Regions from separate parts of the Streptomyces sp. NBC_00224 genome, predicted to be linked through region 4. Evidence: riboswitches for the same ligand, from Rfam matches in the RefSeq annotation. Region 4 holds a riboswitch; each other region holds the start of a gene.
What was found. A riboswitch is a leader RNA that binds a small molecule or an ion and turns the genes downstream of it on or off. The one in region 4 is predicted to bind cyclic di-AMP.
Positions count from the first base shown of each region.

Region 1: another riboswitch for cyclic di-AMP. It lies ahead of OG965_RS22405 (M23 family metallopeptidase); the one in region 4 lies ahead of OG965_RS35180 (transglycosylase SLT domain-containing protein).
Region 2: another riboswitch for cyclic di-AMP. It lies ahead of OG965_RS08640 (C40 family peptidase); the one in region 4 lies ahead of OG965_RS35180 (transglycosylase SLT domain-containing protein).
Region 3: another riboswitch for cyclic di-AMP. It lies ahead of OG965_RS18185 (transglycosylase family protein); the one in region 4 lies ahead of OG965_RS35180 (transglycosylase SLT domain-containing protein).

Region 1 is NZ_CP108106.1:5,004,588-5,012,203, forward strand. Features, by position in the region: gene OG965_RS22375 (helix-turn-helix domain-containing protein) at 1-582, shown strand, start outside; gene OG965_RS22380 (PhlD) at 727-1,794, shown strand; tRNA gene OG965_RS22385 (tRNA-Met) at 1,873-1,946, shown strand; gene OG965_RS22390 (GNAT family N-acetyltransferase) at 2,062-2,817, opposite strand; gene OG965_RS22395 (hypothetical protein) at 2,935-3,228, shown strand; gene OG965_RS22400 (PP2C family protein-serine/threonine phosphatase) at 3,377-4,561, shown strand; cyclic di-AMP (ydaO/yuaA leader) riboswitch at 4,717-4,865, shown strand; gene OG965_RS22405 (M23 family metallopeptidase) at 4,875-5,954, shown strand; gene OG965_RS22410 (aldo/keto reductase) at 6,016-6,960, shown strand; gene OG965_RS22415 (PrsW family intramembrane metalloprotease) at 7,009-7,616, opposite strand, start outside.
Region 2 is NZ_CP108106.1:1,941,810-1,949,425, forward strand. Features, by position in the region: gene OG965_RS08630 (ATP-dependent Clp protease proteolytic subunit) at 74-706, shown strand; gene OG965_RS08635 (hypothetical protein) at 711-1,019, shown strand; cyclic di-AMP (ydaO/yuaA leader) riboswitch at 1,335-1,519, shown strand; gene OG965_RS08640 (C40 family peptidase) at 1,523-1,996, shown strand; gene OG965_RS08645 (ATP-binding protein) at 2,098-2,529, opposite strand; gene OG965_RS08650 (helix-turn-helix domain-containing protein) at 2,772-3,629, shown strand; gene OG965_RS08655 (DUF397 domain-containing protein) at 3,640-3,885, shown strand; gene OG965_RS08660 (8-amino-7-oxononanoate synthase) at 3,902-5,044, opposite strand; gene bioB (biotin synthase BioB) at 5,189-6,382, shown strand; gene OG965_RS08670 (adenosylmethionine--8-amino-7-oxononanoate transaminase) at 6,375-7,616, shown strand, end outside.
Region 3 is NZ_CP108106.1:4,103,674-4,111,289, reverse strand. Features, by position in the region: gene OG965_RS18205 (SurA N-terminal domain-containing protein) at 1-346, shown strand, start outside; gene OG965_RS18200 (nucleoside triphosphate pyrophosphohydrolase) at 391-1,350, shown strand; gene OG965_RS18195 (cytochrome P450) at 1,401-2,636, shown strand; gene OG965_RS18190 (transglycosylase family protein) at 2,769-3,743, shown strand; cyclic di-AMP (ydaO/yuaA leader) riboswitch at 4,003-4,202, shown strand; gene OG965_RS18185 (transglycosylase family protein) at 4,205-4,867, shown strand; gene eno (phosphopyruvate hydratase) at 5,216-6,502, shown strand; gene OG965_RS18175 (septum formation initiator family protein) at 6,622-7,098, shown strand; gene OG965_RS18170 (DUF501 domain-containing protein) at 7,156-7,616, shown strand, end outside.
Region 4 is NZ_CP108106.1:7,864,679-7,872,294, reverse strand. Features, by position in the region: gene OG965_RS35210 (DEAD/DEAH box helicase) at 1-1,433, opposite strand, end outside; gene OG965_RS35205 (cold-shock protein) at 1,785-1,988, opposite strand; gene OG965_RS35200 (beta-glucanase) at 2,399-3,070, shown strand; gene OG965_RS35195 (epimerase) at 3,078-3,761, opposite strand; gene OG965_RS35190 (DUF2993 domain-containing protein) at 3,905-4,639, opposite strand; gene OG965_RS35185 (TetR/AcrR family transcriptional regulator) at 4,633-5,226, opposite strand; gene OG965_RS35180 (transglycosylase SLT domain-containing protein) at 5,359-6,195, opposite strand; cyclic di-AMP (ydaO/yuaA leader) riboswitch at 6,200-6,384, opposite strand; gene OG965_RS35175 (aldo/keto reductase) at 6,726-7,616, opposite strand, start outside.

The sequences.
Region 1 (7,616 bases), 2.9 Mb from region 4:
TGGCGGCTCACCCGGCGCGAGTACCCGCCGTACACCCTGCACCGCGACTCCGGGATGTCGGTCCCCGGTGTCTGGCAGCGGGTCGTGGAGCAGATCGACGGGGCGATGGCCTACATCACCGACGCCGCCTGGAACCTGCTCGCCCACAACGCGGAGTTCGCCGCGCTCTTCCCGCGTGGCGAGGTTCCGGCCAACACCATGCGGTGGATGACCCTCGACCCCGAGGCGCGCGAGCACGTATTGACGGACTGGGCGGACCGGTGGGCCCCCATGGTGCTGCCGCAGCTGCGGCACGGCGTGGAAATGCGGCCCAACCACGTGGAGTTGCGACGCCTTGAGGCCGAGGTGCAGGACGACCCCGTCGCCGGGCCGCTCTACCGGGAGACCGGGGCGACCCCGATCCCGTACCCCGACGGGTCCGAACGCCCCATCCGGCACAGCGAGTTGGGGCCCGGCTGGGTCACCACGTGCGTGGCCGAGCCGGTCACCTCGCCGGGGGCCCGGGTGATGCTGCTCCTCTACACCCCGGGGGCGTCGCTCGTGAGCCGGCACCCGGTGCTGAGCGCGCCGTTGACGAGCTGAGCGCACGACCGGCGTGTCCCAGGGGTGGGGCAGCGCGCGGAACGACTCCTTCCGGCTGAGCTCTGTTCGAATTCCGAGGAACGAATTCCAGCCGTCTCAAGTAGGTTGAGGATTCGCCCGTCGGCCACCCGAGGGAGCCCACTCGTGCCCGCTCACATAGCCCTCCCCGCCATAGCTCTGCCGGACCACCTCATCTCCACGGATGAGATCTGCGCAGACATCCGGCGTGCCAACCCCGATCGGCCGCGGCTGGAGGCGCACCTGCGAATAGCCCGGGCGACCACCGTCCGCACCCGCCGTTTCACCCGCCCCCTCAACGCCCCGACCGTGGCCGGAAATGCCACCATCGAGGAGCGGAACAGGGCGGCGTACGAGGACGCGCTGCGGCTCGCGGTCCGCTCCGGGCGACAGGCCCTGGCCCACGCCGGCCTCGCCCCCGACGACATCGACTGCCTCGTCACCAGCCACACCACCTCCTGGACCGTGCCGTCCCTCGACGTCGCCCTCGTCCGGGAGTTGGGCCTGCGGCCGGACGTGCGGCGCGTCCCCATGGCGACCGTCGGCTGTGCGGGCGGCGCGCAGGGCCTGGTCCGGGCGCACCAGGACATCGCCGCGCACCCGGGCTCGCACGTCCTGGTCGTCGTCGCCGAGTGCCTGTCGACGGCCACGTACAACCACACCGACACCAGCCGGGAGTCGATGATCTACAAGGTGCTCTTCGGGGACGGCTCGGGTGCGGTCGTCGTCTCGGACAGCCCGGCCTGGAGCGGGCCCAGCTACGTCATCGAGGACACCTTCGAGTACGTCCTGCCCGACAGCATCGACCGCTACCAGGGCCGCCTCTCGGGGGCCGGGCTGCACTTCGACTCCACGGCCGCCGCCACCGCCGCCCTCAACGACAGCCTCCCGGCGGTACGCAAATGGCTCGGCGGCAGCGGCCGGGCCCTCCAGTTCGCGGTCGTCCACCCGGGCGGGCCCCGGGTCCTGGAGGACGCGGCCGCCGGGTTCGGCCTGGACGGCGACCGCGACCACGGCGATCTGCGGCACGCCTGGGCGAGCCTGGCCACCAACGGGAACCTGGGCGGCTCCGCCGTCCTCGACGTGCTGGCCCGCACCTTCGAGCAGCCCCCCGGCGACCGGCAGTCGGGCCTGATCATCGGCTTCGGCCCGGGGTTCGTGCTGGCCGCCTCGCGGGGCCACTGGTCGGCGTGAGCCGGAGGGTCCCGGATGGGGTCCCGCGTCAGCCGGTACGGAGCACCGCCCCGCATGCCGTACAGTTGTGTTTACCGACGCGGGGTGGAGCAGCTCGGTAGCTCGCTGGGCTCATAACCCAGAGGTCGCAGGTTCAAATCCTGTCCCCGCTACTGAAGTCCTTGGGCCCGGCACATGAGAATGTGCCGGGCCTTTGGCATTCCCGGGCCCCGGCCGCCCTGGGGCTTCGGCATTTCCGGGCCGGCGCCCACCGGTGCGCTCGCCCGGCTATATGTCCGGCGTCAGCTCCGCCGCCAAGAAGCGCCGGTATGCGAATCCCAGGCCCTCGTACAGCCGTATCGCCCCGTCGTTGGCGCCGTCCACCATCAGGGCCGCCGTCCCGTGCACGGCCAGCGCCTCGGCGAGCACCTTGGCGACGACCGTACGGGCCAGGCCCCGGCCCCGCGCCGACGGGTGCACGGCGACGCCCGCGAGCAGTCCGACCTCGGGGGACGACCAGGCGAGCGCGGCGACCGAGGTGAGGCGGCCCGCGTCGTCCCGGGTGCCCGCCCACCGCCCGACGCCCGGCGCGCCCGGCACCGCGTACGAGCCGGGGAAGGCCTCGGCGAGCAGCGCGGTGATCTCCTCCGCGTCGTCGTCCGCCAGCCACCGCGCCTTGCCCTCGTCCGCCGCGCCCGCCTCGGCGGACGACAGGGGGCGCGTACGGCTCATCCAGCCGAAAGTGGCCACCGGACGCAGCTCCGGCAGCGCCTCCACCAGGGCCCGCACGGTCGCCTCGTCGCCGAGCGGGCGGTAGCTCGGGCCGGTCTCGGCGAGCACCTCGGCGACCAGCGGGGCCAGTGACCCGACGGGCCCCGAGACGGCCAGCCGGTCGTGGCGGGACAGATCGGGGACGGCGACGGCGAAGGCGCGGCCGTCCCCGCTCACCCAGGCGCGGGCGCGGGAGGCCCCGGTCAGGCCCTGGGCGGCCCACAGCAGCGGCGGGTCGCAGGGCAGGGCGGCGGTCGAGCAAAGTTCGTGCATGGGCCACGAGCCTGCGGCCGGCCTTTGTGCGACGTCAAGTTCCGGCATGAGGGTCAGGAAGTGCCTGGCGGCACCTCACCGGCCGAGGGGTTCACGTCCAGTAGTCTCACGGGTGCTATGCGTGAGCATGTGGCGGGACTGATGCGAGCGGCGACGCGGCGGAAGGTGCCGGCCGTGCCGCTGTTCGTCGGCCTGTGCGCGCTGCTGATGTGTCTGTCCCTGCCGCTGTCACTGCCCCTGTCGCCCGCCGCGCCCTGGGTGACCGCGCCCTCGTACACGAAGGGCGGCGTCCCCTCCGTGCACGGCGACCCGGCGACCCGGCGGCACGCCCGGGGGACCTGCGTACGGGGCCGGGCCGGGCCCCGCAGATGCCGGGCGCGGCTGATCGCGACAGGTACGGACCGGCACTGAGCGCTTCGCTTGGAATCGAGGTCGGGTAGCTGCGGGCCGGTGGGGGCTGGTCGCGCAGTTCCCCGCGCCCCTGACGGGCCGCTGACCCGGTTGGGGGACGTGAGGTCGCCGCGTGCGGCGGAGCCGGACACCCTGGGTGGGGCGCGGGATGTCGGCGGCCCTGCGGACGGGCAGGAGACCACAGGTGCGGCAGCGATCGGACGGCGGTGGCCGGGAGGGCTCCCGGCGCCTCGGCCTGGTGCGCACCCTGCCCGCGCTGCTCCTGGTCGCCGGGGTCGTCCTCGACGTGGCGACCCCGCCCGATCTGACCGCCGCCGCCCTCTTCGCGGCCGCGCCCCTGATCGCGGCCCCCTTCTTCGGGCCGGCCGGTACCGCCGTCGCGGGCGCCTCGGCGGTCGGGGCGGTGCTGCTCACGGAGTATCTGCACGACATCCCCAGCACGGGCGAGGCGGTCAGCGAGCTGTTCACCGTCACCACCGTCGGCGCCCTCGCCCTCTTCATCAACCGCATGCTGCGGCGCAGCGGCGAGCGGCTCGCCTCGGCCCGGGTCATCGCGGAGACCGCCCAGCGCGCCGTGCTGCCGACGCCCGCCGAGCGCATCGGGGGTCTCCAGGTGGCCGCGCGGTACGAGGCGGCCCAGGCCGGTGCCTTCATCGGCGGGGACCTCTTCGCCGTTCAGGACACGCCGTACGGGGTGCGCCTGGTCGTCGGGGACGTGCGGGGCAAGGGCCTGGAGGCGGTGGAGGCGGTGGCCGTGGTCATCGGGGCGTTCCGGGAGGCGGCCGAGCAGGAGACGACTCTGGAGGCCGTGGCCGGGCGCCTGGAGCGCGCGCTGACCCGGGAGGGCACCCGGCGCGACGGCCTGGACGCCGTCGAGGGGTTCACCACGGCCGTGCTCGCCGAGATCCCGCGCGGCGCCGGGACCGTACGGCTGGTGAACCGGGGCCACCCCGAGCCGCTGCTGCTGCACGCCGACGGGGCCCTGGACGCGCTCGCCCCGTCCGACCCCGCGCTGCCGCTGGGGATGGCGGACCTGGGGGTGTGGCCGGACCGGGCGGACGCGTACCCCTTCCCGGCCGGGGCGACGCTGCTCTTCTACACCGACGGCCTCTCCGAGGCCCGCTCGGTGGAGCCGCCGGGGGTCTTCTACGACCCGCACGAGCGGCTGCGCGGCCGGATCTTCCCGGGGCCCGACCAGGTCCTGGACGCGCTGATCGACGATGTGCGCAGACATACGGGCGGGGGTGCGAACGACGACATGGCGCTGCTCGCGGTGGGGCGGCCGGGGGTGCGGCAGCCGGAGCGGCGGCGGACGATGCCCGTGGTGCCGTGACGGTGTGTAGCCGAACAGCGCCCCTGCGCATAACAACTGACACACCGTCAACAGTTGTCCCCAACGATCAGGGGGAACTGCTTGGAATCCGGTCCCCCTGTCTATTAACGTTCGATAACGCAGCGCGGTCGTCCCAGCCGTCGTAGAGGCGGCACCGTGCGCACGCGCCGAATCCCGAAAGGGAACCGGGGAACCACCAACTTGGGGTGAATCGGGCACCTTTGTACCTTTGAAGAGGTGCCCGTAGGAGACCTTCCTGCTCCGAACCCGTCAGCTAACCCGGTAGGCGAGAAGGAAGGAAAGGAGCGCCCCAGTGGCGTCCAACGAGCCTGCCCTCGGCACCCAGCCGGTTCCCCCCGTCTCTCTCTACGGGGTCGCGCCCAGTGACACCGAGGTGTGGGAGGAGTGGGACCCCACCGAGGAGTCCGTGCGCTCCGTGCGCGGCCGGCACCGCGTCGCCAAGCAGCGCGGCGGGCTCGCCCGCAGCTCCACCGTCCTCGGCGTCGGCGTCATCGCGGCCGTCGGCGCGGGCGGCATGGCCAGCGCGCAGAGCAAGCCGCCGGTCTCCATATCCCTGCCCGACTCGGTCGCGGACAACCTCCCCGACGTCAAGTCCCTGCCGGGCGTGGGCACGCTGATATCCGACATCGCGGGCGACGAGAAGCCCGACGCCTCCCCGGCCGCCGAGGCCGACAGGGCCGTCGCGAGCGCCCCCCTCACCATGGCGGGCGTCTCCCGGGCCGAGGCCGAACAGGGCGCCACCGGCGCCGGCGAGGCCCTGCGCGCCCGCATCCTCCAGCAGGCCGAGCAGCAGCAGAACGACGCCGAGGCCGAGGCGAAGGCGGTCGCCGAGAAGGCCGCGTCCCAGAAGGCGGCGGCCGAGGCGAAGGCCGCGCAGAGCGCCGCGGAGCAGAAGGCGGCGGCCGCGAAGAAGGCCGCCGAGGAGGCCGCCGCGAAGAAGGCGGAGGAGGAGCGTCTGGCCGAGCTCGCCAAGAGCTTCTCGCTGCCGGTCGCCTCGTACACGATCACCTCGACGTTCGGCGAGGCCGGCTCGATGTGGTCCTCCGGTCACCACACCGGCCTCGACTTCGCCGCCCCCACCGGCACCCCGCTCAAGGCGATCCACGGCGGCACGGTCAAGTCGGCTGGCTGGTCCGGCTCGTACGGCTACCGCACGGTCATAGAGCTGGAGGACGGCTCGGAGCTCTGGTACTGCCACCAGTCCTCGATCGCGGTCAGCGCGGGCCAGAAGGTGACGACCGGCGAGACCATCGGCCGCGTCGGCGCCACCGGCAATGTGACGGGCCCGCATCTGCACCTGGAGGTGCACACCCCGGGCGGCACGGGCATCGACCCGATGGCGTGGCTGCAGTCGAAGGGCCTGAACCCGTAGGGCGTGCTGGCTGTGGGCGGGGGCGCGGAATAGCCGTGCACCGCCCGCCCGTTCACCTCGTATGACCACTCTGCGCCCCCTAGGTGCCTCCGACCTCTCCGTCTTCCCGCTCGCCCTCGGCGGCAACGTCTTCGGCTGGACCGCCGACGAGGCCGCGTCGTTCGCGGTGCTCGACGCGTACACCAAGGCGGGCGGCAACTTCGTGGACACGGCCGACACGTACTCGTCCTGGATCCCCGGCAACGAGGGCGGCGAGTCCGAGAAGATCATCGGCAAGTGGCTGGGCGCGCGCGGCAACCGCGCGGACGTCGTCGTCGCCACGAAGGTGGGCGCGCACCCCGAGTTCAAGGGGCTCGCCGCCCCCACCATCAAGGCCGCCGCCGAGGCGTCGCTGCGCCGGCTCGGCACCGACTACATCGACCTGTACTACACGCACTTCGACGACGAGTCCGTCCCGGTCGAGGAGATCGTCACCGCCCTCGACCAGCTGGTGCGGGACGGCAAGGTGCGCGCCGTCGCCGCCTCCAACATCTCCCCGGAGCGGCTCCGGGACTCGCTGGACTTCTCCGACCGCGAGGGCCTGGCCAAGTACGTCGCCCTCCAGCCGCACTACAACCTCGTCTCGCGCGGCACCTACGAGGGCCGCCTCCAGGACACCGCCGCCCGCTCGGGCCTGGCTGCCGTCCCCTATTTCTCGCTCGCCTCCGGGTTCCTCACCGGCAAGTACCGCCCGGGCCAGCACGTCGAGAGCGCGCGGGCCGGGAGCGCCGCCAAGCACCTGGAGACCGACCGGGGCGCGAAGGTCCTGGCCGCGCTGGACCGTGTCGCGCAGGCGCACGGCGCCGAGCCCGCGAGCGTCGCGCTCGCCTGGCTCGCCGCCCAGCCGACCGTGGTCGCCCCCATCGCCTCGGCCCGTACGGTCGAGCAGCTGCCCGCGCTCCTCGCGGTCGCGGACCTGGAGCTCACGGACGCGGAGCTGAGCGAGCTGAAGACCGCCTCGGCATAGCGCGCAACGCTCCCGGCGCTGCCGCCGCTTTCGGCGCCTTGAGCGCCTTCAGCGCAGATAGGGGTTGTACGGGGAGGACTGGTCGTACCCGTACGGGGCCTGCTGTCCGTACGGGGCCTGGTGTCCGTACGGGTACGGCTGGGCCGGGATCCAGATGCGGCCCGCCGCGCCCGCCGCGTAGTGCAGCGCGGGCCCGGCCACCTCCCTGCGCTCCCACAGGTGGTGCAGCAGCTCCTGCTCGCGGGCCGTGAAGTCCGGGCCGGCCTGGGCGCGGCGGGCCCGGCGGCGCAGGAACGCGAGGGCCGTCGCGAACGCCTCGTACTCCGCGACCGTCCGGGCCGCCCGCCTGCCCCCGTAGGTGCGGTGCGCGAAGTCCCGGGCCATCGAGCGGGCCCGCATCGAGGAGAGCGCGAGCGGCTCGGCGGGGCCCAGCCAGCCCGCCGCCGCGTACGCGGGCAGCTCGGCCGCGACCGTACGCAGCTCCCGCTGGCGGCTCCAGATCGCCAGCCAGGTGAGCAGGCCGAAGACGGGGACCATGAACGCGGCGTAGACGAGGTAGAAGCCGTACGTCCCGAACGACGACGAGCCGTTCCACAGCGCGTGCATCCCCATCGCGGACAGCAGACCGAGCAGCGGCAGGCCGATGCGGCGCCGGC
Region 2 (7,616 bases), 5.9 Mb from region 4:
GCTCCCCATCATAACGGCCTGTACGTCCTGTACATTTTTTACAGAGACATCGGCACGAGAGAAGAGGTACGTCATGCACGGCCCGTCCGCCCGCCACGTCCTGCCCGAATTCTCCGAGCGCACCTCGACCGGGGTCCGCACCCTCGATCCGTACTCCAAGCTCCTGGAGGAGCGGATCATCTTCCTCGGCACCCCCGTCGACGACACCGCGGCCAACGACGTAATGGCCCAGTTCATGCACCTGGAGCACGCCGACCCGGACCGCGACATCTCGCTGTACATCAACTCCCCCGGCGGCTCGCTCACCGCGATGGCGGCGATCTACGACACCATGCGGTTCGTCACCTGCGACGTGGAGACGGTGTGCATGGGCCAGGCCGCCTCGGCCGCGGCCGTGCTGCTGGCCGCGGGCGCCCCGGGCAAGCGGCTCGCACTGCCCGGCGCGCGGGTCCTGATCCATCAGCCCTCGGTCGCCGAGCCGATCCAGGGACAGCCGTCCGACCTGGAGATCTACGCCAATGAACTCCAGCGCGGACGCGAGCTGTTGACGGAGCTGCTGGCCCGGCACACCGGGCGGTCCGTCGAGCGGATCAGCGCCGACATCGAGCGGGACACCATCCTCGACGCCACCGCGGCCGCCGAGTACGGGCTGGTCGACCACGTCGTCACCAGCCGCAAGAACTCGGCCCCGGCGCAAGGGAGGTAGAGCCGTGCTGCCGGAACTTCCGCCGCTGCCCGCGCTGACGCGTGCCGAGGGCGAGTTCATCGACGCGTACCTCGACGCGCTCGACAGGCTGGGCCGGATCAACCCCGCCCGGCACCGCGACACCTACGGCGCGCTACGGGCCGCGCAGGCGCTCGTCGGGCAGGCCGTGGCGCTGCGGGACGCGCTGACGACCATGCATCGGCGCGGCGAGTCGGAGCTGCACTCCGAGACGCTGGCGCGGGCCCTTCGGCTGCTCGACGGGGAGCGCCGGGCGGGCCGTCTGACGGTGCCGCCGCCGTCATCCGCGAGTTGACGCTCCGGTGTCCGTGCACCCCCGCGCGGGTACGAGTCGGCCTCCCCCGTTCGCACCATCCGATGGTCCGAACGACGTACCGCAGGTGTTGCTCCGAATGCGCAGACACCGAACGGAATGAATCGTTCCAGCGCCGGTGCGACGCAGGTCGGACAGCCCGTCAGGAGCGTTGAAACATAGATGTACACCTGAATGGGTCAGTCGTGAGGAGCCTCACAAAACGCCGTTTCGGCTCGGAAATCCGACACTTCGTGGGTCAAGATCCCTTCCGACGACAAGCCCCCGCCACCGCGGCGGGGCGGTCCGGGCGGACGCCGAGTCCTGCCGCCGCACCCGGATGACTGGTCGACTGAGTGGATCGGCAGGAGTGGAGGACCCAAGCAGTGCGGGCCCACCGGGAGACCGGGAGGCCCTTGGGGTGAAGCCGCGCGAGCGGCCGGGCATCTTCGCCAGTCCGAACCCGACAGGTCATCCTTCGCAGGCGGTTTGACGAAGGGTCGCGCATGACTGCGCAGAATTACGTCCCGTCCCTGTTGAGTCGAGTCGGGGCGGTCTCCGCCCTCACGCTCGCCGCCGTCGGCGGCACGATGCTGGTGCCAGGAGCCGGCAGTGAGGCGAGCGCCGCGACACTCGCGACGAAGGCGCTCAACGTCGCCGCGTCGAAGAAGGGCGCGCCTTACAAGTACGGTGCCAGCGGCCCGTACCGGTTCGACTGCTCGGGGCTCACCCTCTACTCGTTCAAGCAGGCGGGCAAGAAGCTGCCCCGCACCACCCAGCAGCAGTACAACAGCACCCGGCACATCTCGTCGTCCGCGCGCCAGCGCGGGGACCTGGTGTTCTTCCACTCCGGCTCGAACGTCTACCACGTGGGGATCTACGCCGGGAACGGCAAGATATGGCACTCCCCCAAGACCGGGTCCGTAGTGCGGCTGGAGAAGATCTGGTCCAAGGGCGTCTGGTACGGGCGCGTGCGCTGACGCACGGCACGAGGGCCTGTCCGGTGGTACGGCGGGCCGGTGAGCGCCGCCGCTTGCGCTCACCGGCCCGCAGCCGGATCACCCCGCTCCCGGCGGAGCGCTCAGCTCTGGACCGGTACCGTCCACGGCAGCGCGATCCAGACGGTCTTGCCGCCCTCCGGCGTCGGGGTGACCGACAGCCGCCCCCCGCACTCGGCGGCGAGCCAGCGGATGATCACCATGCCGCGCCCGTTGTCCTGCTGGACGGCGGCGGGAAGACGTTTCGGCCAGCGGGGATGGCTGTCGGTGACACCGATGTGGAGCTGCTCGTCGCGCTCCAGGCGCAGCTCCACGGTGAACGTGGGCGACTGGCCGAACGTATGCTGCACGGCGTTGGTCGCGAGCTCGGAGACGATCAGGCGGATCGTATCGGCGGTGTCGGCGTCCGACGGAAGACCCCATTCGGTGAGTACGCCGACGACGTGTCTACGGGCGACGGAGACCGAGGCGGGATCGCTCGGCAGAGTGACGGTTGATTCTTGGTGGTCTGCCATGGCGACGCTGTCCCTTTCCCACCCGGGCCGGCCTGCTGGGCTCGTAGCGAGCGGACAAACGCGAGGACGCCCCGGACTTGTGCTTCGCGCCAGAGTGCCACTCATCGTGCCGCCGGATGCGCCGATCCACCAAGATGTGCATATATCTGTCCCTCAAAGCGGTGAACTCTGCGACGAAGGACCGTATTTGGGCGCCACACTTGCCCATCGCCCGAATCCCGGCCGGGCGGAAGGAGGCCGACATGTGGCACGGGCCCGCGGTACGCCGCCGCAAACTCGGCGAGGAACTGCGCCGGCTGCGCTGCGCGGCGGCCCTCACGAGCGGCGAGGTCGCCGGGCAGCTGGGCTGGCACCAGTCCAAGGTGAGCCGGATCGAGACCGGCCGCAGCGGGGTGAAGCCCGCCGACGTGGCCCGGCTCCTTGAGGTGTACGGGGTGGCCGACCCCGAACTGCGGGCGCTGCTCGAAGCGCTGGCGGGGGCGGCGGACGGGCGCGGTGGCCAGTGGTGGCAGGCCTACCGCGGGCTGCTGCCGCCGCAGTACCGGGACTTCATCAGCCTGGAGTCACAGGCGTCGGCGGCGCGCACCCTGGAGACGTCCGTGGTGCCGGGGCTGCTCCAGACGCCCGAGTACGCCCGCGCGGTGACCCGGGCGGCCCTGGGCTGGCCGGACGCGGCGCGGGTGGACTCCCTGGTGGAGGTGCGCCTGGCGCGCCAGGAGGTGCTGCGGGCCGATCCCCCGCTGGAGCTGAGCGCGGTGGTCGACGAGGCGGCACTGCACCGCGAGGTGGGCGGGGCGCCCGCGATGCGGCGACAGTTGCGCCATCTCCTGGAGGCGGCTCAGCTGCCGCAAGTCCGGTTGCGGGTGGTGCCTTTCAGCAGCGGTGGCCATATCGGGCTCACCGGGCCTTTCATTATCTTCTCCTTTCCGAACATTTCCGATCTGGACGTTGTGGTTATCGACCACTTGACGAGTAGCCTCTATCTCGAACGGAGAGAAGACCTTGAGGCGTACAGCGCCGCGTTCCACATGGCCGAGGCGCAGGCCCTCTCGTTCAAGGAATCATTGAATCTCATCGCCGGGATGGCTGACGGCGTGTAAGGGAGGCATGATGCCCGCACCCCTCGCGCATGTACCTTCCAGCACTTCTCTGAACGGTGCGCAGTGGCGGCGCAGCAGCCGTAGTACAGGAATGAACAATTGCGTCGAGGCCGCATTCCTCGACGCCGGACTGCTCGCCGTCCGTGATTCCAAGCGGACCGCCGGACCCGCGCTGCTCTTCGGAGCGCGGGCCTGGCACAGCTTCCTTTCCGGCCTGCCGGTCGAGCTCAACGAGGCGCCCGACAGCAGGAGTTGAGAATGCGAACGGGGGACTAGGCGGTGGGCCCGGTCCGCAGGATCGTGTCCACCGCCCACTGGATCTGAGACTCGCTCAGATCGGCCCGGGCGGTCAGCCGCAGCCGGGAGATGCCGTCCGGCACCGACGGCGGCCGGAAGCACCCCACCGCCAGACCCGCGCCCCGGCAGTCGGCCGCCCAGGCCACCGCCCGCTCCGGCGACGGCGCCCGCACCGAGACCACGGCCGCGTCCGGGCGCGCCGCCTCCAGGCCCGCCGCCGTCAGCCGTTCGTACAGTTCGGCGGCCACGGCCCGGGCCCGCCCCGCCCGCTCCGGCTCGGCCTCCAGGAGCCGCAGCGCCGCGAGCGCGCCGCCCACCGCCGCGGGTGCGAGCCCGGTGTCGAAGATGAACGTACGGGCGGCGTTGACCAGGTGCCGGATGACCCGGGCGGGGCCCAGGACCGCGCCGCCCTGACTGCCGAGCGACTTCGACAGGGTGAGGGTGGCCACCACGTCGTCCGCGCCCGCCAGCCCGGCGGCGTGCAGCCCGCCCCGCCCGCCCTCGCCCAGGACTCCCAGGCCGTGGGCGTCGTCCACCACGAGCGCCGCGCCGAACTCCCGGCAGGCGGCGGCGAGTCCGGGCAGCGGTGCGGCGTCGCCGTCCACCGAGAAGACCGAGTCGCTCACCACGAGCGCGGGCCCGCCGTGGGCGTCCAGGGCCTTGCGTACGGCCTCGGGGTCGGCGTGCGGGACCACCTCGGTCTCCGCGCGCGACAGCCGGCAGCCGTCGACGATCGAGGCGTGGTTGCCCGCGTCGGAGACGATCAGCGCGTCCCGCTCGCCGAGGGCGGTCAGCGCGGCGAGGTTGGCCGCGTACCCGGAGGAGAACACGAGCGCCGCCTCGAACCCGCAGAACCGGGCGAGCGCGTCCTCCAGCTCGGTGTGGAGCGCGGTGGTGCCGGTGACCAGGCGCGATCCAGTGGATCCGGCGCCCCAGCGCAGCGCCGCGTCGGCGGCGCCCCGGGTGACCGCCGGGTGCCGGGTGAGCCCCAGGTAGTCGTTGCTCGCCAGATCCAGGAGGTCCTGGTCGGCGGCGCGCGGCCGCAGCACCCGTACGAGACCGGCGCGCTCGCGCCGCTCGGTCGCTCCGTCGATCCAGTCGAATGGCGCTCGGGGCATGGTGGAGATCCCTTTTGTAGGCAGCGGACAGACCCTATTCCTGGACGGGCGAGGTCAGGGTGTGGCAATACACACACCTTCCGGGAGCGCAGTTGTACGATCCCTCCTTGGCTGGGGCGGGGGTTTTCGGCAAGGATCGGCGCCATGGACCTGCTGAACACGCTGGTGGACAAGGGGCTGCGGCGCGAGCTGCCGAGCCGTGAAGAGGCGCTCGCCGTACTGGCGACCTCCGACGAGGAACTGCTCGACGTGGTGGCCGCGGCCGGCAAGGTGCGCCGTCAGTGGTTCGGGCGCCGGGTGAAGCTGAACTACCTGGTGAACCTGAAGTCCGGACTGTGCCCCGAGGACTGCTCGTACTGCTCGCAGCGGCTGGGCTCCAAGGCCGAGATCCTCAAGTACACCTGGCTGAAGCCGGACGAGGCGTCCAAGGCGGCCGCCGCCGGTGTCGCGGGCGGCGCCAAGCGGGTCTGCCTGGTGGCCTCGGGCCGCGGCCCGACCGACCGCGACGTGGACCGCGTCTCGCAGACCATCGAGGCGATCAAGGAGCAGAACGAGGGCGTCGAGGTGTGCGCCTGCCTCGGTCTGCTCTCCGACGGCCAGGCCGAGCGGCTGCGCGCGGCGGGCGCCGACGCGTACAACCACAACCTCAACACGTCCGAGGGGACGTACGGGGACATCACGACCACCCACACCTACGCCGACCGCGTCGACACTGTGCAGAAGGCGCACTCCGCCGGGCTCTCCGCCTGCTCCGGTCTGATCGCGGGCATGGGCGAGACGGACGAGGACCTGGTCGACGTCGTCTTCGCGCTGCGCGAGCTCGACCCGGACTCGGTGCCGGTCAACTTCCTCATCCCGTTCGAGGGCACCCCGCTCGGCAAGGAGTGGAACCTCACCCCGCAGCGGTGTCTGCGCATCCTCGCGATGGTCCGGTTCGTCTGCCCGGACGTCGAGGTACGGCTCGCGGGCGGCCGCGAGGTGCATCTGCGCTCGATGCAGCCGCTCGCCCTCAACCTGGTCAACTCGATCTTCCTCGGCGACTACCTCACCAGTGAGGGCCAGGAGGGCAAGGCCGACCTGGAGATGATCGCGGACGCCGGCTTCGAGGTGGAGGGCACGGGCACGACCACGCTGCCCGGGCACCGCGCCGACGCGATGGCCGGCGCGGGCTGCGGCTCGCACGCGCAGAGCGGCTGCGGCTCGCACGAGGGCGGCGCCTGCGGCCCGTGCGGCTCCGAGAGCACTCCGGCCGCCGTGGCCGAGGTCTCCGAGGCGCGTACGGACCTGGTGGCGGTGCGCCGCCGCGGCGCGGGCACGGACCTGGCCCCCAATGCCTGACCCGACGACACCCGGTTACGACGTCGCCGAGCTGCGGGCCCTGGACCGCCAGCACGTCTGGCACCCCTACGGCCCGATGCCGGGCCGCCAGGAACCGCTGGTCGTGGAGTCCGCGTCCGGGGTGCGGCTGCGGCTCGCCGAGGAGGCGCACGGACAGCGCGAGCTGGTCGACGGCATGGCGTCCTGGTGGTCGGCGCTGCACGGCTACCGCCACCCGGTCCTGGACGAGGCCGTGCGCGGCCAGCTGGACCGGATGAGCCATGTGATGTTCGGCGGGCTCACCCACGAGCCCGCCGTGCGCCTCAGCACCAAGCTCGTCGAGATCACCCCCGAGCCGCTCCAGCACGTCTTCCTCAGCGACTCCGGCTCGGTGTCGGTCGAGGTCGCCATCAAGATGTGCCTGCAGTACTGGAAGTCGGTCGGGCAGCCGCGCAAGCAGCGCCTGCTGACCTGGCGCGGCGGCTACCACGGCGACACCTGGCAGCCGATGTCGGTGTGCGACCCGGAGGGCGGCATGCACTCCCTGTGGTCCGGCCGGCTGCCGGAGCAGGTCTTCGCGGACGCGCCCCCCACCGGGTACGACGCGGAGCCGGACGAGGCCTACGTACGCCATCTGCGGGAGCTGATCGCGCGCCACGCGGACGAGGTGGCGGCGGTGATCGTCGAGCCGGTGGTGCAGAACGCGGGCGGGATGCGGTTCCACTCCCCCGCCTATCTGCGGGTGCTGCGCGAGGCGTGCGACGAGCACGGCGTGCTGCTGGTGTTCGACGAGATCGCCACCGGCTTCGGCCGCACCGGCACACTGTTCGCGTCCGAGCACGCCGCCGTGTCGCCCGATGTGCTGTGCGTGGGCAAGGCGATGACCGGCGGCTACCTCTCGATGGCCGCGACACTCTGCACCACCCGGGTGGCCGAGGGCATCTCCTCGGGCGAGGTCCCGGTCCTGGCGCACGGCCCGACGTACATGGGCAACCCGCTGGCCGCCTCCGTCGCCTGCGCCTCGATCGACCTGCTGCTCTCCCAGGACTGGCAGGGCGAGATCAAGCGCCTGGGGACGGGGATGCGCGACGGTCTGGGCGAGCTCGCCGGGGCGCCCGGGGTCAAGGACGTCCGCGTCCTCGGCGCCATCGGCGTCGTCCAGCTCGACCACGAGGTGGACATGGCGGCGGCGACCCGGGCTGCGATCCGCGAGGGCGTGTGGCTGCGCCCGTTCCGCGACCTGATCTACACGATG
Region 3 (7,616 bases), 3.8 Mb from region 4:
GGACGCCCGGGCCGCGATGGCCCAGCAGGCCGGCGGCGAGCAGGCGTTCGCGGGCATGCTCCTCCAGCAGCGCGGGGTCGCCCCCGGCCAGATCGACGACGCGGTGCGCGAGCAGGTGCAGCTGACCGCGCTGGCCGCCGCGACCGGCGCCGACCTGTCCACCCCGCAGGGCCAGGCGGCCGTCACCAAGACGCTCACCGAGGCGTCGAAGAAGCTGAAGATCGACGTCAATCCGCGGTACGGGACGTGGGACGACAAGGCGATCCAGCTCGCCGACGCCAAGACGCCGTGGATCGCCCAGGTCACCAAGAACGGGCCGGAACAGGACGCCCCGGTCACCGGCTGACGGGCCGGGGCGGGGGCGGGGAGCGGTCGGGGTAGGTTCGAGAGGTGACTCTCGAAGAACCCGGCCGCGTCGTCCTGCTCACCGCCAGCCACCGCGTGGCGCCCGGACTGCTGTCCTGGCCCGCGTGGCAGACGCTGCGCGCCGCCGACCGGGTGCTCTGCGCCGACCCCGGGCACCCGCAACTGCCGTATCTGCGTGAGGCGGGCGTCGAGGTCGAGCTCGCGGACCCGGAGGCGCGGGAGCTGGTCGAGGCGTGCGCCGGGGGCCGTACGGTGGTCGTCCTCCCCTCCGGCGAGGGCGACCGCCGGCTCACCGACGGGCTCGCCCGGCTCGCGGGCTCGGGCAGGGTCGCCATGCCGGACCTGGAGCTGCTGCCGGGCTCGTACGACCTGCCGGGCGCCCGGCTGCTCGACCTCGTCCAGGTCATGGACCGGATCCGGCGCGAGTGCCCGTGGTCGTCCCAGCAGACCCACAAGGGCCTGGCCAAGTACGCCCTTGAGGAGGCGTACGAGCTGGTCGAGGCGGTGGAGGAGGGCGACCGCGACGAGCTGCGCGAGGAACTGGGCGACGTGCTCCTCCAGGTGGTCTTCCACGCCCGGATCGCGGAGGAGGATCCCGAGGCGCCCTTCTCGGTGGACGACGTGGCCGGGACGATCGTGGAGAAGCTGATCCACCGCCATCCGCACGTCTTCGGCGACGAGCACGCCGAGACGCCGGAGGAGGTCAAGGAGCACTGGCTGCGGCAGAAGGCGGCGGAGAAGCAGCGCGACTCGGTGACCGAGGGCATCCCGCTCGGCCAGCCCGCCCTGGCCCTGGCGGCCAAGCTCGCCTCCCGCACCCGTATCGGCTCCCTGGACGTCCCCCTGCCGTCCGGCGAGGGCATCGGCTACCGCCTGCTCGCCCTCGCGGTCGCGGCGGAGGCCGACGGCACGGACCCGGAGGCGGCGCTGCGGGCGGCGGCCCGCGCGTACCGGGACGCGATCCGCACGGCGGAAGAGCGCTGACGGCGGTGCAGGAGCCCACTCCGTCCGGCGCGGACCGGACCCCGCCCGAGATGTTCACCTGGGAGTTCGCCACCGACCCGTACCCCACCTACGGGTGGCTGCGGGAGCACTCGCCCGTGCACCGGACCAAGCTGCCCAGCGGGGTCGAGGCATGGCTGGTGACGCGGTACGCGGACGCCAAGCAGGCGCTCGCCGACCAGCGGCTCTCCAAGAACCCCGCGCACCACGACGAGCCCGCGCACGCCAAGGGCAAGACCGGCATTCCGGGCGAGCGCAAGGCCGACCTGATGACGCATCTGCTCAACATCGACCCGCCGGACCACACCCGGCTGCGGCGGTTGGTGTCGAAGGCGTTCACTCCCCGTACGGTCGCCGAATTCGCGCCCCGGGTGCAGGAGTTGACGGACCAGCTCATCGACCGGTTCGCGGCGGGCGGCGAGGCCGACCTCATCCACGAGTTCGCCTTCCCGCTGCCCATCTACGCCATCTGCGACCTGCTCGGCGTGCCGCGCGAGGACCAGGACGACTTCCGCGACTGGGCCGGGATGATGATCCGGCACGGCGGCGGCCCGCGCGGCGGCGTGGCCCGCTCGGTCAAGAAGATGCGCGGGTATCTGCTCGAACTCATCCACCGCAAACGGGAGAACCCGGGCGACGACCTCATCTCGGGCCTGATCCGCGCCAGCGACCACGGCGAGCACCTCACCGAGAACGAGGCCGCCGCGATGGCCTTCATCCTCCTGTTCGCCGGTTTCGAGACGACCGTGAACCTCATCGGCAACGGCGTGTACGCGCTGCTGCGCAACCCGGAGCAGCGCGAGCGGCTCCAGGCCTCGCTCGCGGCCGGGGAGACGGACCTGCTGGACACCGGCATCGAGGAACTGCTGCGCTACGACGGGCCCGTGGAGCTCGCCACCTGGCGGTTCGCCACCCGCCCGCTGACGATCGGGGGTCAGGACATCGCCGCCGGCGACCCGGTGCTCGTCGTCCTCGCCTCCGCCGACCGCGACCCCGAGCGGTTCGGCGACCCGGACACGCTCGACCTCGGCCGCCGCGACAACCAGCATCTCGGCTACGGCCACGGCATCCACTACTGCCTGGGCGCCCCGCTCGCCCGCCTGGAGGCGAGGACCGCGCTGGCGACCCTGTTGCGCCGCCTTCCTGACCTGCGGCTCGGGGCGGATCCTGCCGATTTGCGCTGGCGCGGCGGGCTCATCATGCGTGGACTGCGCACGCTTCCGGTCGAGTTCACACCCACCGGAACTGACGGTTCGTCAAAACTGTGACTTTGGCGTTATCGCGGGTGCATCGACTTGTGACAAGCGTTCGAGTACGGCTACGTTCACCCCTCGACTCGGCAAACCAGGCTCAACGCCCGGCCCAGTAGTCACAGACGTCGTCACACGGAAGGCCACAGCATGCGCTCCGGGAACGGACGGCACCGCCGACCCCGCCAGGCTCCCGCACTCGTCGTCGCGGCGGGGGTGACCGGCTCGGCCCTAGCCCTTCCGCTCTTCGCGGCGAGCGGTGCGAGCGCCGCCTCCGCGACCACGTGGGACCGCGTCGCGGAGTGCGAGAGCGGCGGCGCGTGGAGCGCCGACTTCGGCAACGGCCTGTACGGCGGCCTCCAGCTCTCCCAGGAGACCTGGGAGACCTACGGCGGCACGGCGTACGCCTCGCGCCCCGATATGGCCAGCCGCGCGCAGCAGATAGCCGTCGCCGAGAAGGTGCTCGCCGCGAAGGGCCCCAAGGCCTTCACGAGCTGCTCGACGGTCTCCGGGCTCACCTCGGGCGGCGGCGCGCCGGCCGTCGACCCGGGCGCCACGCCCTCGCCGTACGTCCCCTCGGAGGAGGGAGCCGCGACCCCGGACGCCTCCACTCCGTCCGCGCCCGCGAAGACGACTCCGGCGCCCACGAAGCCGTCCGGTTCGGCCTCCACCGCGCCCAAGCCGTCCACGAAGCCGTCCGCGCCGGCCACGGGCACGAGCGGGCAGCCCGGGTCCACGACGCCCTCCAGTCCGGCCACCGGCTCCACGGACTCGGCCTCCGGCGGCAAGCACCGCGGCACGCCGGACACGGCCGAGAGCGGCACCCCCGCGACCACCGAGCCGGGCAATACGGACAACAGCCATGAATCGGGGCGCCACGCCTCGCGAGGTGACGCCGACTCACGCGAGGCGGGTGACGCGCTCACCGAGGGCGGCGACTACACCGTCCGCGTCGGCGACAACCTGTGGGACATCTCGCGCTCGCACAAGGTCGAGGGCGGCTGGTCCGCGCTCTACAAGGCGAACGAGAAGACGATCGGCTCCGACCCGAACCTCATCCTGCCCGGCCAGAGCCTTGATCTGAACCTGGCAAATACGGACAACCCGGCCCCGGCCAAGGGGTAGTTCAGGGGCCTATGTCCGCTTCTGCGCAAGTGAGACATGGGTCTCTTTCCGTCAACTGGCGTGTCCCGTCCGTCCGGTACGGGCGTTACGCCCCCGACCTGCGGAAACAGAGGTTGTGGAGGGGCATGTGGGGGCGATTTCTCCCCGATGTGCCCCTTTGAACATCAGGGGTTGGTGTGATTACGGTCGGAGCGCTCGTCACCACGGGCCCCTTCGACCGGGAACGCCGAATCCTGCCGCCGGTCGCGGGGAACAGTCGACGCTCGATGCGCCGTAGGCAGGAGCGGGGGACCCAAGGTAAGCGCCGGGCCCGGCCGTTGAAGGACGTACGCCATACGGCGGGACGTACGAGACGGCCGACGGGACCGGCTTGGGGTGAAGACGCGCCTAGCGGCGCGGCCGGGCCACTCACTCGCCCGAACCCGACAGCTCACCTCGCAGGCGTCGGTGAGGAGAACTCCATGCTGCTTTCCGGCAAGGGCAAGCACCGTCGCCCGTCCAAGGCCGTCCGCGTCGCCACGCTCGCCGGTGTCACCGGTGCGGCCGTCGCCGCCCCGCTGATGGCCGCGGGCTCCGCCTCCGCCGCCTCCGTCTCCACCTGGGACGCGGTCGCCCAGTGCGAGTCCGGTGGCAACTGGTCCATCAACACCGGCAACGGCTACTACGGCGGTCTGCAGTTCTCGCAGTCCTCCTGGGCCGCGGCCGGCGGCACCCAGTACGCCTCCCGCGCCGACCTGGCCACCAAGGGCCAGCAGATAGCCACCGCCGAGAAGCTGCTCGCGATGCAGGGGCCGGGCGCCTGGGCCTGCGCCGGTGCGGGCAACCTGACGTCCGGTGGCGCGTCCGCGAAGGTGGACACGTCCGGCTCGTCCTCCAAGGCCGCCACCCCCAAGGCCGCCCCGGCCCCGAAGCGCGAGTCCGCGCCCGCCTCGCGGAGCGAGTCCCGCCCCGCCCCGGTCAAGACCGGCTCCGGCGAGTACAAGGTGAAGGCCGGCGACACCCTCGGCTCCATCGCCGCCGCGCACGGCGTCAAGGGCGGCTGGCAGAAGCTGTTCGAGCTGAACAAGGACGTAGTGAAGGACGCGAACCTGATCTACGTGAACCAGCAGCTCCACCTGAGCTAGTCGCTCCGCGTCATCCGGCCGCAGGTGATCTGTGGCTGAGCGCGCAGTTCCCCGCGCCCCTAATGATGCGGGCACCTACAGGGGCGCGGGGAACTGCGCGACCAGCCCCCACCGGCCCGCAGATGATCCACGCACCCGCCCCCGCGGGCCCGCACGTGATCCACTCCGCTGAAAGCTGAACCCGTCGCCCCCGCCCCCCCGCCAGGGGGATTGTTTTGTTCGGGAACATTTTGCCCCCCGTTTCGTCCCACGGGCCGGTCGGTCGGCTGGTGGATGCCCCGGAGGCGGTTAGGCTCAGGGGTGCCGGACCACGCGGCCCGGCGTATTCGCGTCACATCCCAGAAGGAGATGCTCGTGCCGTCCATCGACGTCGTCGTAGCCCGGGAAATCCTGGACTCCCGAGGCAACCCCACGGTCGAGGTCGAGGTCGGCCTCGACGACGGCAGCACGGGTCGTGCCGCCGTCCCGTCCGGCGCCTCCACCGGTGCCTTCGAGGCAATCGAGCTCCGCGACGGTGACCCCAACCGTTACCAGGGCAAGGGCGTCGAGAAGGCCGTCCTCGCCGTGATCGAGCAGATCGGCCCGGAGCTCGTCGGCTACGACGCCACCGAGCAGCGCCTGATCGACCAGGCGATGTTCGACCTGGACGCCACGGAGAACAAGGGCTCGCTCGGCGCCAACGCCATCCTCGGCGTCTCGCTCGCCGTCGCGCACGCCGCCTCCGAGGCCAGCGACCTCCCGCTGTTCCGCTACCTGGGCGGCCCGAACGCGCACCTGCTGCCCGTTCCGATGATGAACATCCTCAACGGTGGGTCGCACGCCGACTCCAACGTCGACATCCAGGAGTTCATGATCGCCCCGATCGGCGCGGAGTCCTTCTCCGAGGCGCTGCGCTGGGGTGCCGAGGTCTACCACACCCTCAAGGCCGTCCTGAAGCGCAAGGGCCTGTCCACCGGCCTCGGTGACGAGGGCGGCTTCGCCCCGAACCTGGACTCCAACCGCGCCGCCCTGGACCTGATCCTGGAGGCCATCAAGGAGGCCGGTTACGCCCCGGGCAAGGACATCGCGCTCGCGCTCGACGTCGCCGCGTCCGAGTTCTACAAGGACGGCAAGTACGAGTTCGAGGGCCAGTCCCGCTCGGCCGCCGAGATGACCGAGTACTACGAGGAGCTCGTCTCCGCGTACCCGATGGTCTCCATCGAGGACCCGCTGTACGAGGACGACTGGGCCGGCTGGAAGACCCTCACCGACAAGCTGGGCACCAAGGTCCAGATCGTCGGCGACGACCTCTTCGTCACCAACCCGGAGCGCCTGGCCCGCGGCATCGAGGAGGGCTCCGCCAACGCCCTGCTCGTCAAGGTCAACCAGATCGGTTCGCTGACCGAGACCCTGGACGCCGTCGAGATGGCCCAGCGCAACGGCTTCAAGTGCATGATGTCCCACCGCTCCGGCGAGACCGAGGACGTCACCATCGCCGACCTCGCCGTCGCGGTGAACTGCGGTCAGATCAAGACCGGCGCCCCGGCCCGCTCGGACCGCGTCGCCAAGTACAACCAGCTGCTGCGCATCGAGGAGATCCTCGACGACGCGGCGGTGTACGCGGGCCGCAGCGCCTTCCCGCGCTTCAAGGGCTGATCAGCCGACCGGCTGAGCAGTCCTGACATGGGCTGACCGCCCTGTCGTACGTACGTCCCCGGCCGCGGTCCCGTACCGTGTCCGGGGACGTTGTACGTACGTGAGGGGAGCGGGGCGACATGGCCAAGGGCAACCGGGACCGGTTCTCCACCGCGGCCCGGCTCAAGGTGCTCGGCGAGCAGACCGCGGCCCGGGTCTACCGCTCCCAGACCAAGCGCCAGGCGCGCCGCTCCCGGCTCACCGGGCGCGCCGCCCTGCTCGCCCTGGTGATGTGCTCGCTGGTGGTGGCCCTCGCGTACCCGATGCGCCAGTACGTGTCGCAGCGCGGCGACATCGCCGAGCAGCGCCGCAAGGAGCACGACGCGGCCGCGCAGGTCGAGCGGCTGCGCGACGAGAAGGCGCGGCTCCAGGACGACGCGTACATCAAGCGGCTGGCCCGTGAGCACCTGCACATGCAGTTTCCGGGCGAGACCGGCTACACCGTGACCGACCCGTCGGCCGGCAAGGGCCGCCGCGACGGCAAGGCCGCCACCGGCCGCCCCTGGCACCAGAACCTCTGGGACGGCGTGGACAAGGCCGACCGCCCCGGCAACTGACGCCGCGACCGCCCGCGACAGACCCAGCGACAGACAGAGACAGAGACAGAAACCCCGATGGAAACGCCCCCGCCCCAGACGCCCAGCACCGAGCCGACCGACGCGGACATCGCCGCCTTCCAGGAGCAGCTGGGCCGCCCGCCGCGCGGACTGCGCGCGATCGCGCACCGCTGCCCGTGCGGCAACCCGGACGTGGTCGAGACGGCCCCCCGGCTGCCCGACGGCACGCCGTTCCCGACGACGTACTACCTGAGCTGCCCGCGTGCGGCGTCGGCGATCGGCACGCTCGAAGCCAACGGGGTCATGAAGGAGATGACGGAGCGTCTGGCGACGGACCCCGAGCTGGCCGCGGCCTACCGCGCCGCCCACGAGGACTACATCGCCCGCCGCGACGCCATCGAGGTCCTGGAGGGCTTCCCGAGCGCGGGCGGCATGCCGGACCGGGTGAAGTGCCTGCACGTGCTGGTCGGCCACTCGCTGGCGGCCGGGCCCGGGGTGAACCCGCTGGGCGACGAGGC
Region 4 (7,616 bases):
CGGCCCGGCGTGGTGCCGATGCCCCGGAACGGGGCCCCGCCGCGCTTGGGGCGCTCGGCCGCCGGCGCGTTGCCGATCGGGACGCCCGACGGGGTCTGCGCGCCGGTGATGCGGTTCAGCTCGGCCTCGCCGGAGCGGACCTGGGTGATCTGCGGCCGGATGCCCGCATCCGCCATCAGCCGGGTCATATCGCGGCGCTGGTTGGGCGTCACCAGCGTGACGACGCTGCCGGACTCACCGGCACGGGCGGTGCGGCCGCCGCGGTGCAGGTAGTCCTTGTGGTCGGCGGGCGGATCGACGTTGACGACCAGGTCGAGGTCGTCGACGTGGATGCCCCGCGCCGCGACGTTGGTCGCCACCAGCGTGGTGACGTGCCCGTCCTTGAACTGGGCCAGGGTGCGCGTGCGCTGCGGCTGCGACTTGCCGCCGTGCAGCGCGGCCGCACGTACACCACTGCTCATCAGGTGCTTGGTGAACTGGTCGACGGCGTGCTTGGTGTCCAGGAACATGATCACCCGGCCCTCGCGGGCGGCGATCTCCGTGGCGGTGGCGTACTTGTCGGCGCCGTGCACGTGCAGCAGGTGGTGTTCCATCGTGGTGACCGCGGCCGCCGACGGGTCGACGGAGTGGACCACCGGGTCGGTCAGGTACTGGCGCACCAACAGGTCCACGTTGCGGTCCAGGGTGGCCGAGAACAGCATCCGCTGCCCGCCCGGGCGCACCAGGTCGAGCAGCTCGGTGACCTGCGGCATGAAGCCCATGTCGGCCATCTGGTCGGCCTCGTCCAGGACGGTGATGTCCACCCGGTCGAGGCGGCAGTCGCGGCGCTCGACGAGGTCCTTGAGGCGGCCGGGCGTCGCCACGACGACCTCGGCGCCCGAGCGCAGCGCCCCGGCCTGCCGTCCGATCGACATCCCGCCGACGACGGTGGCGAGGCGCAGCCTCAGCGACCGGGCGTACGGGGTGAGCGCGTCGGTGACCTGCTGGGCCAGCTCGCGGGTGGGGACCAGGATCAGGGCCAGCGGCTGCTTGGAGTCGGCGCGCTTGCCCGCCGTACGGGCCAGGAGTGCGAGGCCGAAGGCGAGGGTCTTGCCCGAGCCGGTGCGGCCCCGGCCCAGTACGTCACGGCCGGCGAGGGAGTTCGGCAGGGTGGCCGCCTGGATCGGGAACGGCACCGTCACGCCCTCGGCGGCGAGGGCCGCGAGCAGGGGGGCGGGCATGTCCAGATCGGCGAAGGCCTCGGCGGCGGGCAGTGCCGGGGTGAGCGTGGTGGGGAGCGCGAACTCGCCCTGCAGGGCGGAGGGGCGCCGGGTGCGGCCGCCGGAGCGGCCCTGCGCCTGGGCCTGGGCCTGCGCGCGGTAGCGGGCGCCGCCGGAGCCGGAGCTCTTGCGGGCGCCGAACGAGCGGTCATTCGTGCGAGCTGATCGGTTCATACAGAACCTTCCTCGATATGGCACGTATCGAGGAATTCGCGGCGGAAATGACTGCCGGGGAATCGCAAGAACGAGCCGAAAGAAAAGACGAAGACGAGCCCGGGTCGGCCGCGACGCTGCGGGCCGTTGCCGGGCCTCGGAATACCTGCCGGGCGCCGGCCCGAGGGGATGATCCCGGTGGGGCGGTGGTGCGCGCGGCGGCGGTACCCGGTGTCATGCACGCCTTGGAGTGCCGTCCACGGCGCGGCGGGCACGCACCCCGCGAGGGGCGCATGCCCGGAGACAGCAACGAGCTGGGGCCCGTACACAAGGTGCGGGCCCCAGCTGCGTCATACTTGCGCTTCAGCGACGTCAGGCGGGGACGATGTTCTCCGCCTGGGGGCCCTTCTGGCCCTGCGTGACGTCGAAGGTCACCTTCTGGCCTTCCTGAAGCTCACGGAAGCCCTGGGTGGCGATGTTCGAGTAGTGGGCGAACACGTCCGGGCCGCCACCCTCCTGCTCGATGAAGCCGAAGCCCTTTTCCGAGTTGAACCACTTCACGGTGCCAGTAGCCATGTCATATCTCCTTCGGGGCATTGCCCTGGGATTCACACTGTGTGAACCCCGGCGTCGCCGTGATGATTGCCCCGTCCGGATAACCGCACCGGAAATACAAAAGTGCCCGACGGAAGATACCCGCCCAGGCACTTGAAGTCTTTGGGAACCACAACTGCAACTGGATCAACCGTAGCACGGTGTGGCCGTCCCGTACAGCAAATGCCGACCTTCCCAGCCGCACCCCCGGGAATCCCCGATCCCCCAAGGAAAAATCACTCAACCCGCCCCGAACCTGCCGCCACAGATATTTGCGTACGTAAAGCTTACTTTCGGGGTACGGGGAGAAGCGGCGCGGTGACGCGGAGGAGGCGGCGAGGGGCCGGGTGAGGCGCCGACGGTGGGCCCCGCACCTGTGCCAGGGTGTGTCCGTGCTCACCGAGGCCCCGCGGCTCCCCGTCCTCACGGCCGACTTCACCTCCCCCGCGCAGTGGGTCGCGGGCCGCTCCTGGGCGTATCCGGACGGCGGTCCGGTCAATCCCGGCGACGACAAGCTCGACCACCTGGTCCCCGACGCCGCGTACAGCCGCACCGGCACGTTCTGGGCGAGGCGCCGCCCCGAGGGCACGTGGAGCACGGGCCTGCTGACCACCGAGGGCAGCGACGAGGACTTCATGGTGCGCGCGGGCGACGTCCTGGAGGCCCGGGTCCGGCTGCCGCACGCCACCGGATCCTGGCCGGCGATCTGGACCTGGCGGGACGGCGGTCAGGAGGTCGACGTGTTCGAGTACCACCCCGACAACCCCGGCCTCCTGGAACTGACCAACCACGTCCGGGGCGCCCACCACTCCTACCGCGACCCGTCCGTCACCCCCGGCGGCCTCCTCGACCTGCGGGTCGAGTTCGGCGCCCGCTCGGTCACCTGGTGGGTGAACGGCACCCACGTCTTCGCCGACCACCGCGGAGTGGACCGCCGCTGGCACGCCCACCTCATCGTCAACCTCTCGGTCAGCGCGGGCCGCTTCCACCCGGCACCCGACCCGGAGGTGTCGGAGATGTCGTTCGAGGTCCCCGCGCTGCGGGTGTACCGCGGCGGGCACTGACGTCCCGTCAAAGGCGGGACGCCGTCCCGTTGATGTCCTCGGTTTCCAGGACATGCACGCGGGCGCCCTCCGTCGCGACCGCGACCATCGCTCGGCCCAGTTGCTCCGTCGTGGTGACGTGGTTCGGGGCCAGGCGCCTCAGGACGGGGTAGAGCGGCTTCGTGACCACGTACGCGGCCCGGTAGAGGCGGGTCTTCGAGGTGATTCCGTGCAGGGGCTGGATGTATCCGGGGCGGAACATGTACGCGTCCAGGTCCAGCGCCAGCAGGTCGTTCTCCGTCCTGCCCTTGATCCGGGCCCACTTGATCCGGCCCTGCTCGGTGCTGTCGGTGCCCTGGCCGGAGACGTAGACGAAGGTGGAGCCCGGGTTCCAGGAGGACAGGGCGCGGGCGGCCGTGAGGGTGAGGTCGTGGGTGATGCGGCGGTAGGTCTCCTCGTCCATGCCCGCCGAGGAGACGCCCAGGCAGAAGAAGCAGGCGTCGTATCCCGTGAGTTGGGCCCGGGTGGCGGGCAGGCTCATCAGGGCCGCCAGGTCGGGATGGACGAGTTCGCGCAGTTTCGGGTGCTCGACGCCGAGCGGGGTGCGCCCCACGGCGAGGACGCTCTCGACCCTGTCGTCGCGCAGGCACTCCCGCAGCACGCCCTGGCCGACCATGCCGGTCGCGCCGAAGAGGATCACCTTGATGGGCATGGGCTCGCTCCCCGTCTGTTCCTGTGACCGGCCGGCGAAGTTCCGTGACCTCGACGAGTGGTGAGGTCTGCGTATCACGTCCGGCGCCCGGTCGAGGCGGTCGGCGGCCGCGAAACCCGTTGTCGCACCTGCCCGGCGGAGGCTCAGGCGCGGTCGTCGGTGCGGAAGGTGACGTCCTCGCCGGAGAGCGTCGCGGTGAGTCCGTCGGGAGTCGTGGTGAGGGACTTGAGCGCCAGACCGTCCGGGATGCCGTCGAGCTTCAGCTCGCGCTCCAGCATGCCGGTGACGATCGTCCGCACCGCCTTCGGCAGGTCGTCGCCCACCTTCACGGACCGGAAGGCGAGCGCGTGGTCGCCCGCCACGTCGACCCGCGCGCTGGCCGTGGCCTTGCCGACCAGCGGCAGGCTCGCGGTGGCGGCGACGCGCGGCTCGGACTTCGTACTGTCCTGGCTGTAGCCGATCTCGACGCCGAGCGCGGCGGACAGGTCCTGGTAGGAGACGAAGGCGGTGGCCTTGGCGGAGGCGGCGTGGGCCTCGGTGGCGTCCGAGGAGCGGCGCAGGCGGTCGAGCTCGACGTTCAGCGTGGTGATCGGGAGCCTGCCGCCGTCGCGGCCCGCGGGGATGTCGGAGGCTTCGATGTCGACGCGGTCGAGCGTGCCCCCGGCCAGCTGGGTCAGTACGGGAAAGCCGTGCACCTCCACGTGCGGCGCGGCCTTGAGCCCCTGGGCCTTCTGGAACGCGTCGGCCGTACGGTGTTCCGTCCAGGCGGCCGCGGCCCGGTCGCCGGCCACGCTCAGCCCGGCCAGGACGACCACGGCGACGGCGTACTTCCGCCATCCTCGAAGCGCCCGGCCCGCCCCGGCCCGCAGCCTCAGCATGCGGATCCCTCGCGGCGTACGGCGTGCGCGGAGATCCCGCACGCGGCGCGGAAGGCCCGCAGCAGCGGGGCGCGCAGCAGGTCGTCCGGTACGTCCTGGCGTGCGGCGACGGTGCTGACCAGGCCGGTCACGGCCAGCTGCGCCCGGATCGTGCCCGCCAGGTCATCGGGGTACGCGAAGGCGGCGAGGGTCTCGGTGCGGTGGTCGCCCAGATCCCCCATGCCCTCCACTCCGGCGAGCGCGCCGGGCAGCACCGGCAGCCCGGAGTTGAAGAGCAGGGCGAGCCGGGAGCGGTGGCGCAGCGCCAGGTCGACCAGATCGGCCGAGGCCCGCCGGTGCCGCTCGGGGCCGTCCGGCAGGGCGCTCCAGGTAGCGCGCAGGGCGGCGAACTCGGTCAGCGGCCCCCTCAGCGTCGCCGCGAGCAGCCGCTCCTTCGAGGGGAACCGGTGCAGCAGCCCGGTCTTCGAGTAGCCGACCCGGTCCGCGATCTCCTGCACCGAGGTGCCGAGGTAGCCCTGCGCGGTGAAGAGCTCGGCGGCGGCTTCGACGATCTCGGCGTCGAGCTCGGCGCGCGTCGGGCGTGGCATGACGGTCCTCCCCTGAGCCTGGTCGGCTCACCGTAACAGACCATCTGGTCCATCATGGACCAGATGGTCTGCCACCCCGGCCGTCCCCTCCTCAGTAGTCGACCGGAGGCTTGCGTCGACCGTCGGCTGCCGTCAGTACGCGCCGTTCACGTTGTCGATCGAGCCGTACGTGTTGGCCGCGTAGTTGCACGCGGCGACGATGTTGGCGACGGGGTCGTAGCTGTCCGTCGACGTGCCGGCGACGTGGAAGGCCTGGAAGGTGGGGTCGATGACCTGGAGGAGGCCCTTGGAGGGCGTGCCGGCCACGGCGTTGGAGTCCCAGTTGTTGATGGCCAGCGGGTTGCCCGACGACTCGCGCATGATGTTGCGGTAGATGCCGTCGTAGGAGCCCGGGATGCCGTGCTGGGCCATGATGTCCAGCGACTGCCGGATCCAGCCGTCCAGGTTGTTCGAGTACGTCGCCGCCTTCGCCACGGCGGCGGTCGCCTTCTGGGGCGGCGTGGTCGTACGGGCCGAACGGTCGGCCCGGGCCGAGGCGGCCGTACGGTCGGCGGACGCCGCCGGAGCCTTGGCCTTCTTGCCCACCGCGAGTTCGAGGCCGGGGTGGATCAGGGCCGGGTTGCCCCCGATGGCCTGGCGGTTGTCCTGGTACAGCCTCTTCCAGCCGCCGCTGACGTCCAGGTCCTGGGCGATCTTGGAGAGGGAGTCCCCGGCGACGACGGAGTAGGTCGTCGCGGCGGCCTTCTTCGCCACGATCGGCTCGGCGGACACCGCGCCCTTCACGGCGGCCGCGACGGCGGGCGCGGACTTCGCGGCGGTGCCGGTGTGCGGCACCGCCGAAGGCGCGGCACCGGCGCTGGTCGCGCCGATCACCGGAATGATGAGCGCGGCGCCACCCGTACCCGCGGCGGCGATGCCCCGGGTCAGGGTGTTGGACTTGGGGCGGCGGTGCTTACCCGTTGCAGGCATGGCGAATTCCTCTCCTTCGCCTGCGAGGTGAGCTGTCGGGTTCGGGCGAGAGCTGCCCGGCCGCGGCGCACGCGGCTTCACCCCGAGCCGTTCCGTCTCCGGATTCGGCGGCCTACCTGGTTCCCCCGCTCCTGCCATTTCGTGTGTGGGAGGTTTCCGGACAGCGGCAGGATTCGGCGGTCCATCCGGATTTGACGGTGACCGTAAACGAATAGGACTGGCCGAAACAAGACCTCAATTCATTACGGCATCCGCGAGAAAGATCCACCGGGGGCGGGAAATGCGGGCCCCCGCCTCCCCGTACCCCCAACTCGCCCTGCACGGAACGGAATGCGCGCGTCGCGGGCACCTGCCGACCAGGAGCCCGCGTGACCCAATTCACTCCTCGCGCCCGACAAAAGCAATTCCACCGACAGCGCCCAAACGAAATCTAAGCCGCCCTATCATTCCCAATGAATAGATTGGCGACATAGGAGGGAAACTGCCCCCCTGTGGTTCATTTCGGACATCGAGGGGGCGGCCCGGCGGCCTCAGCTCGGGGACCCGAGCAGCCGCATCTCCTCGTCCGTGAGCCGCAGCGCGCCCGCGGCCACGTTCTCCACCAGGTGGTCCGGGTTGCCGGTGCCCGGGATGGCCAGTACGTGCTCGCCCTGCCGCAGCGTCCAGGCGAGGCGGACCTGCGCGGACGTCGCCCCGTGCGCGCGGGCGACCGCGAGGACCGCCTCGCCGTCCGTGCCGCCTCCCTGCCCCGCACCGCTCTCGCGCCCCTCCCCGGCGATGGCGAAGAACGGGACGAAGGCGATGCCCTGCTCGCCGCAGAGCCGCAGCACCTCGTCGGAGCCCGTGCGCCGGCTGTCCAGGCCGTACCGGTTCTGCACACAGACCACCGGCGCGATGGCCTGGGCCTCCGCGAGGTGCTCGGGGGCGATGTTGGAGATGCCCAGGTGGCGGATGAGCCCGGCGTCGCGCAGGTCGGCCAGTGCGCCGAAGTGCTCGGCGAGCGAACCCGGCCCGTTGAGGCGCAGGTTGACCACATCGAGGTGGTCGCGGCCGAGCTGGCGCAGGTTCTCCTCGACCTGGCCGCGCAGCTGCTCCGGCGTGGCCCAGGGCAGCCACTCGCCCGACGCGTCGCGCCCCGGCCCGACCTTGGTGACGATGACCAGATCGTCCGGGTAGGGCGCCAGCGCCCGGTTGATGAGTTCGTTGGCGGATCGGAGCCGGGAGAAGTAGAAGGCCGCGGTGTCGATGTGGTTGACGCCGAGTTCGACCGCGCGCCGCAGCACGCCGATGGACCGCTCGCGGTCGCTGGGCGTACCGAGGTCGAACGCGGCGCTGCCGGTGAGGCGCATCGCGCCGAATCCCAGGCGGTTGACCGACAGGTCACCGAGTTTCCAGGCGCCCGCGGCCGCCGCGTCGATCGT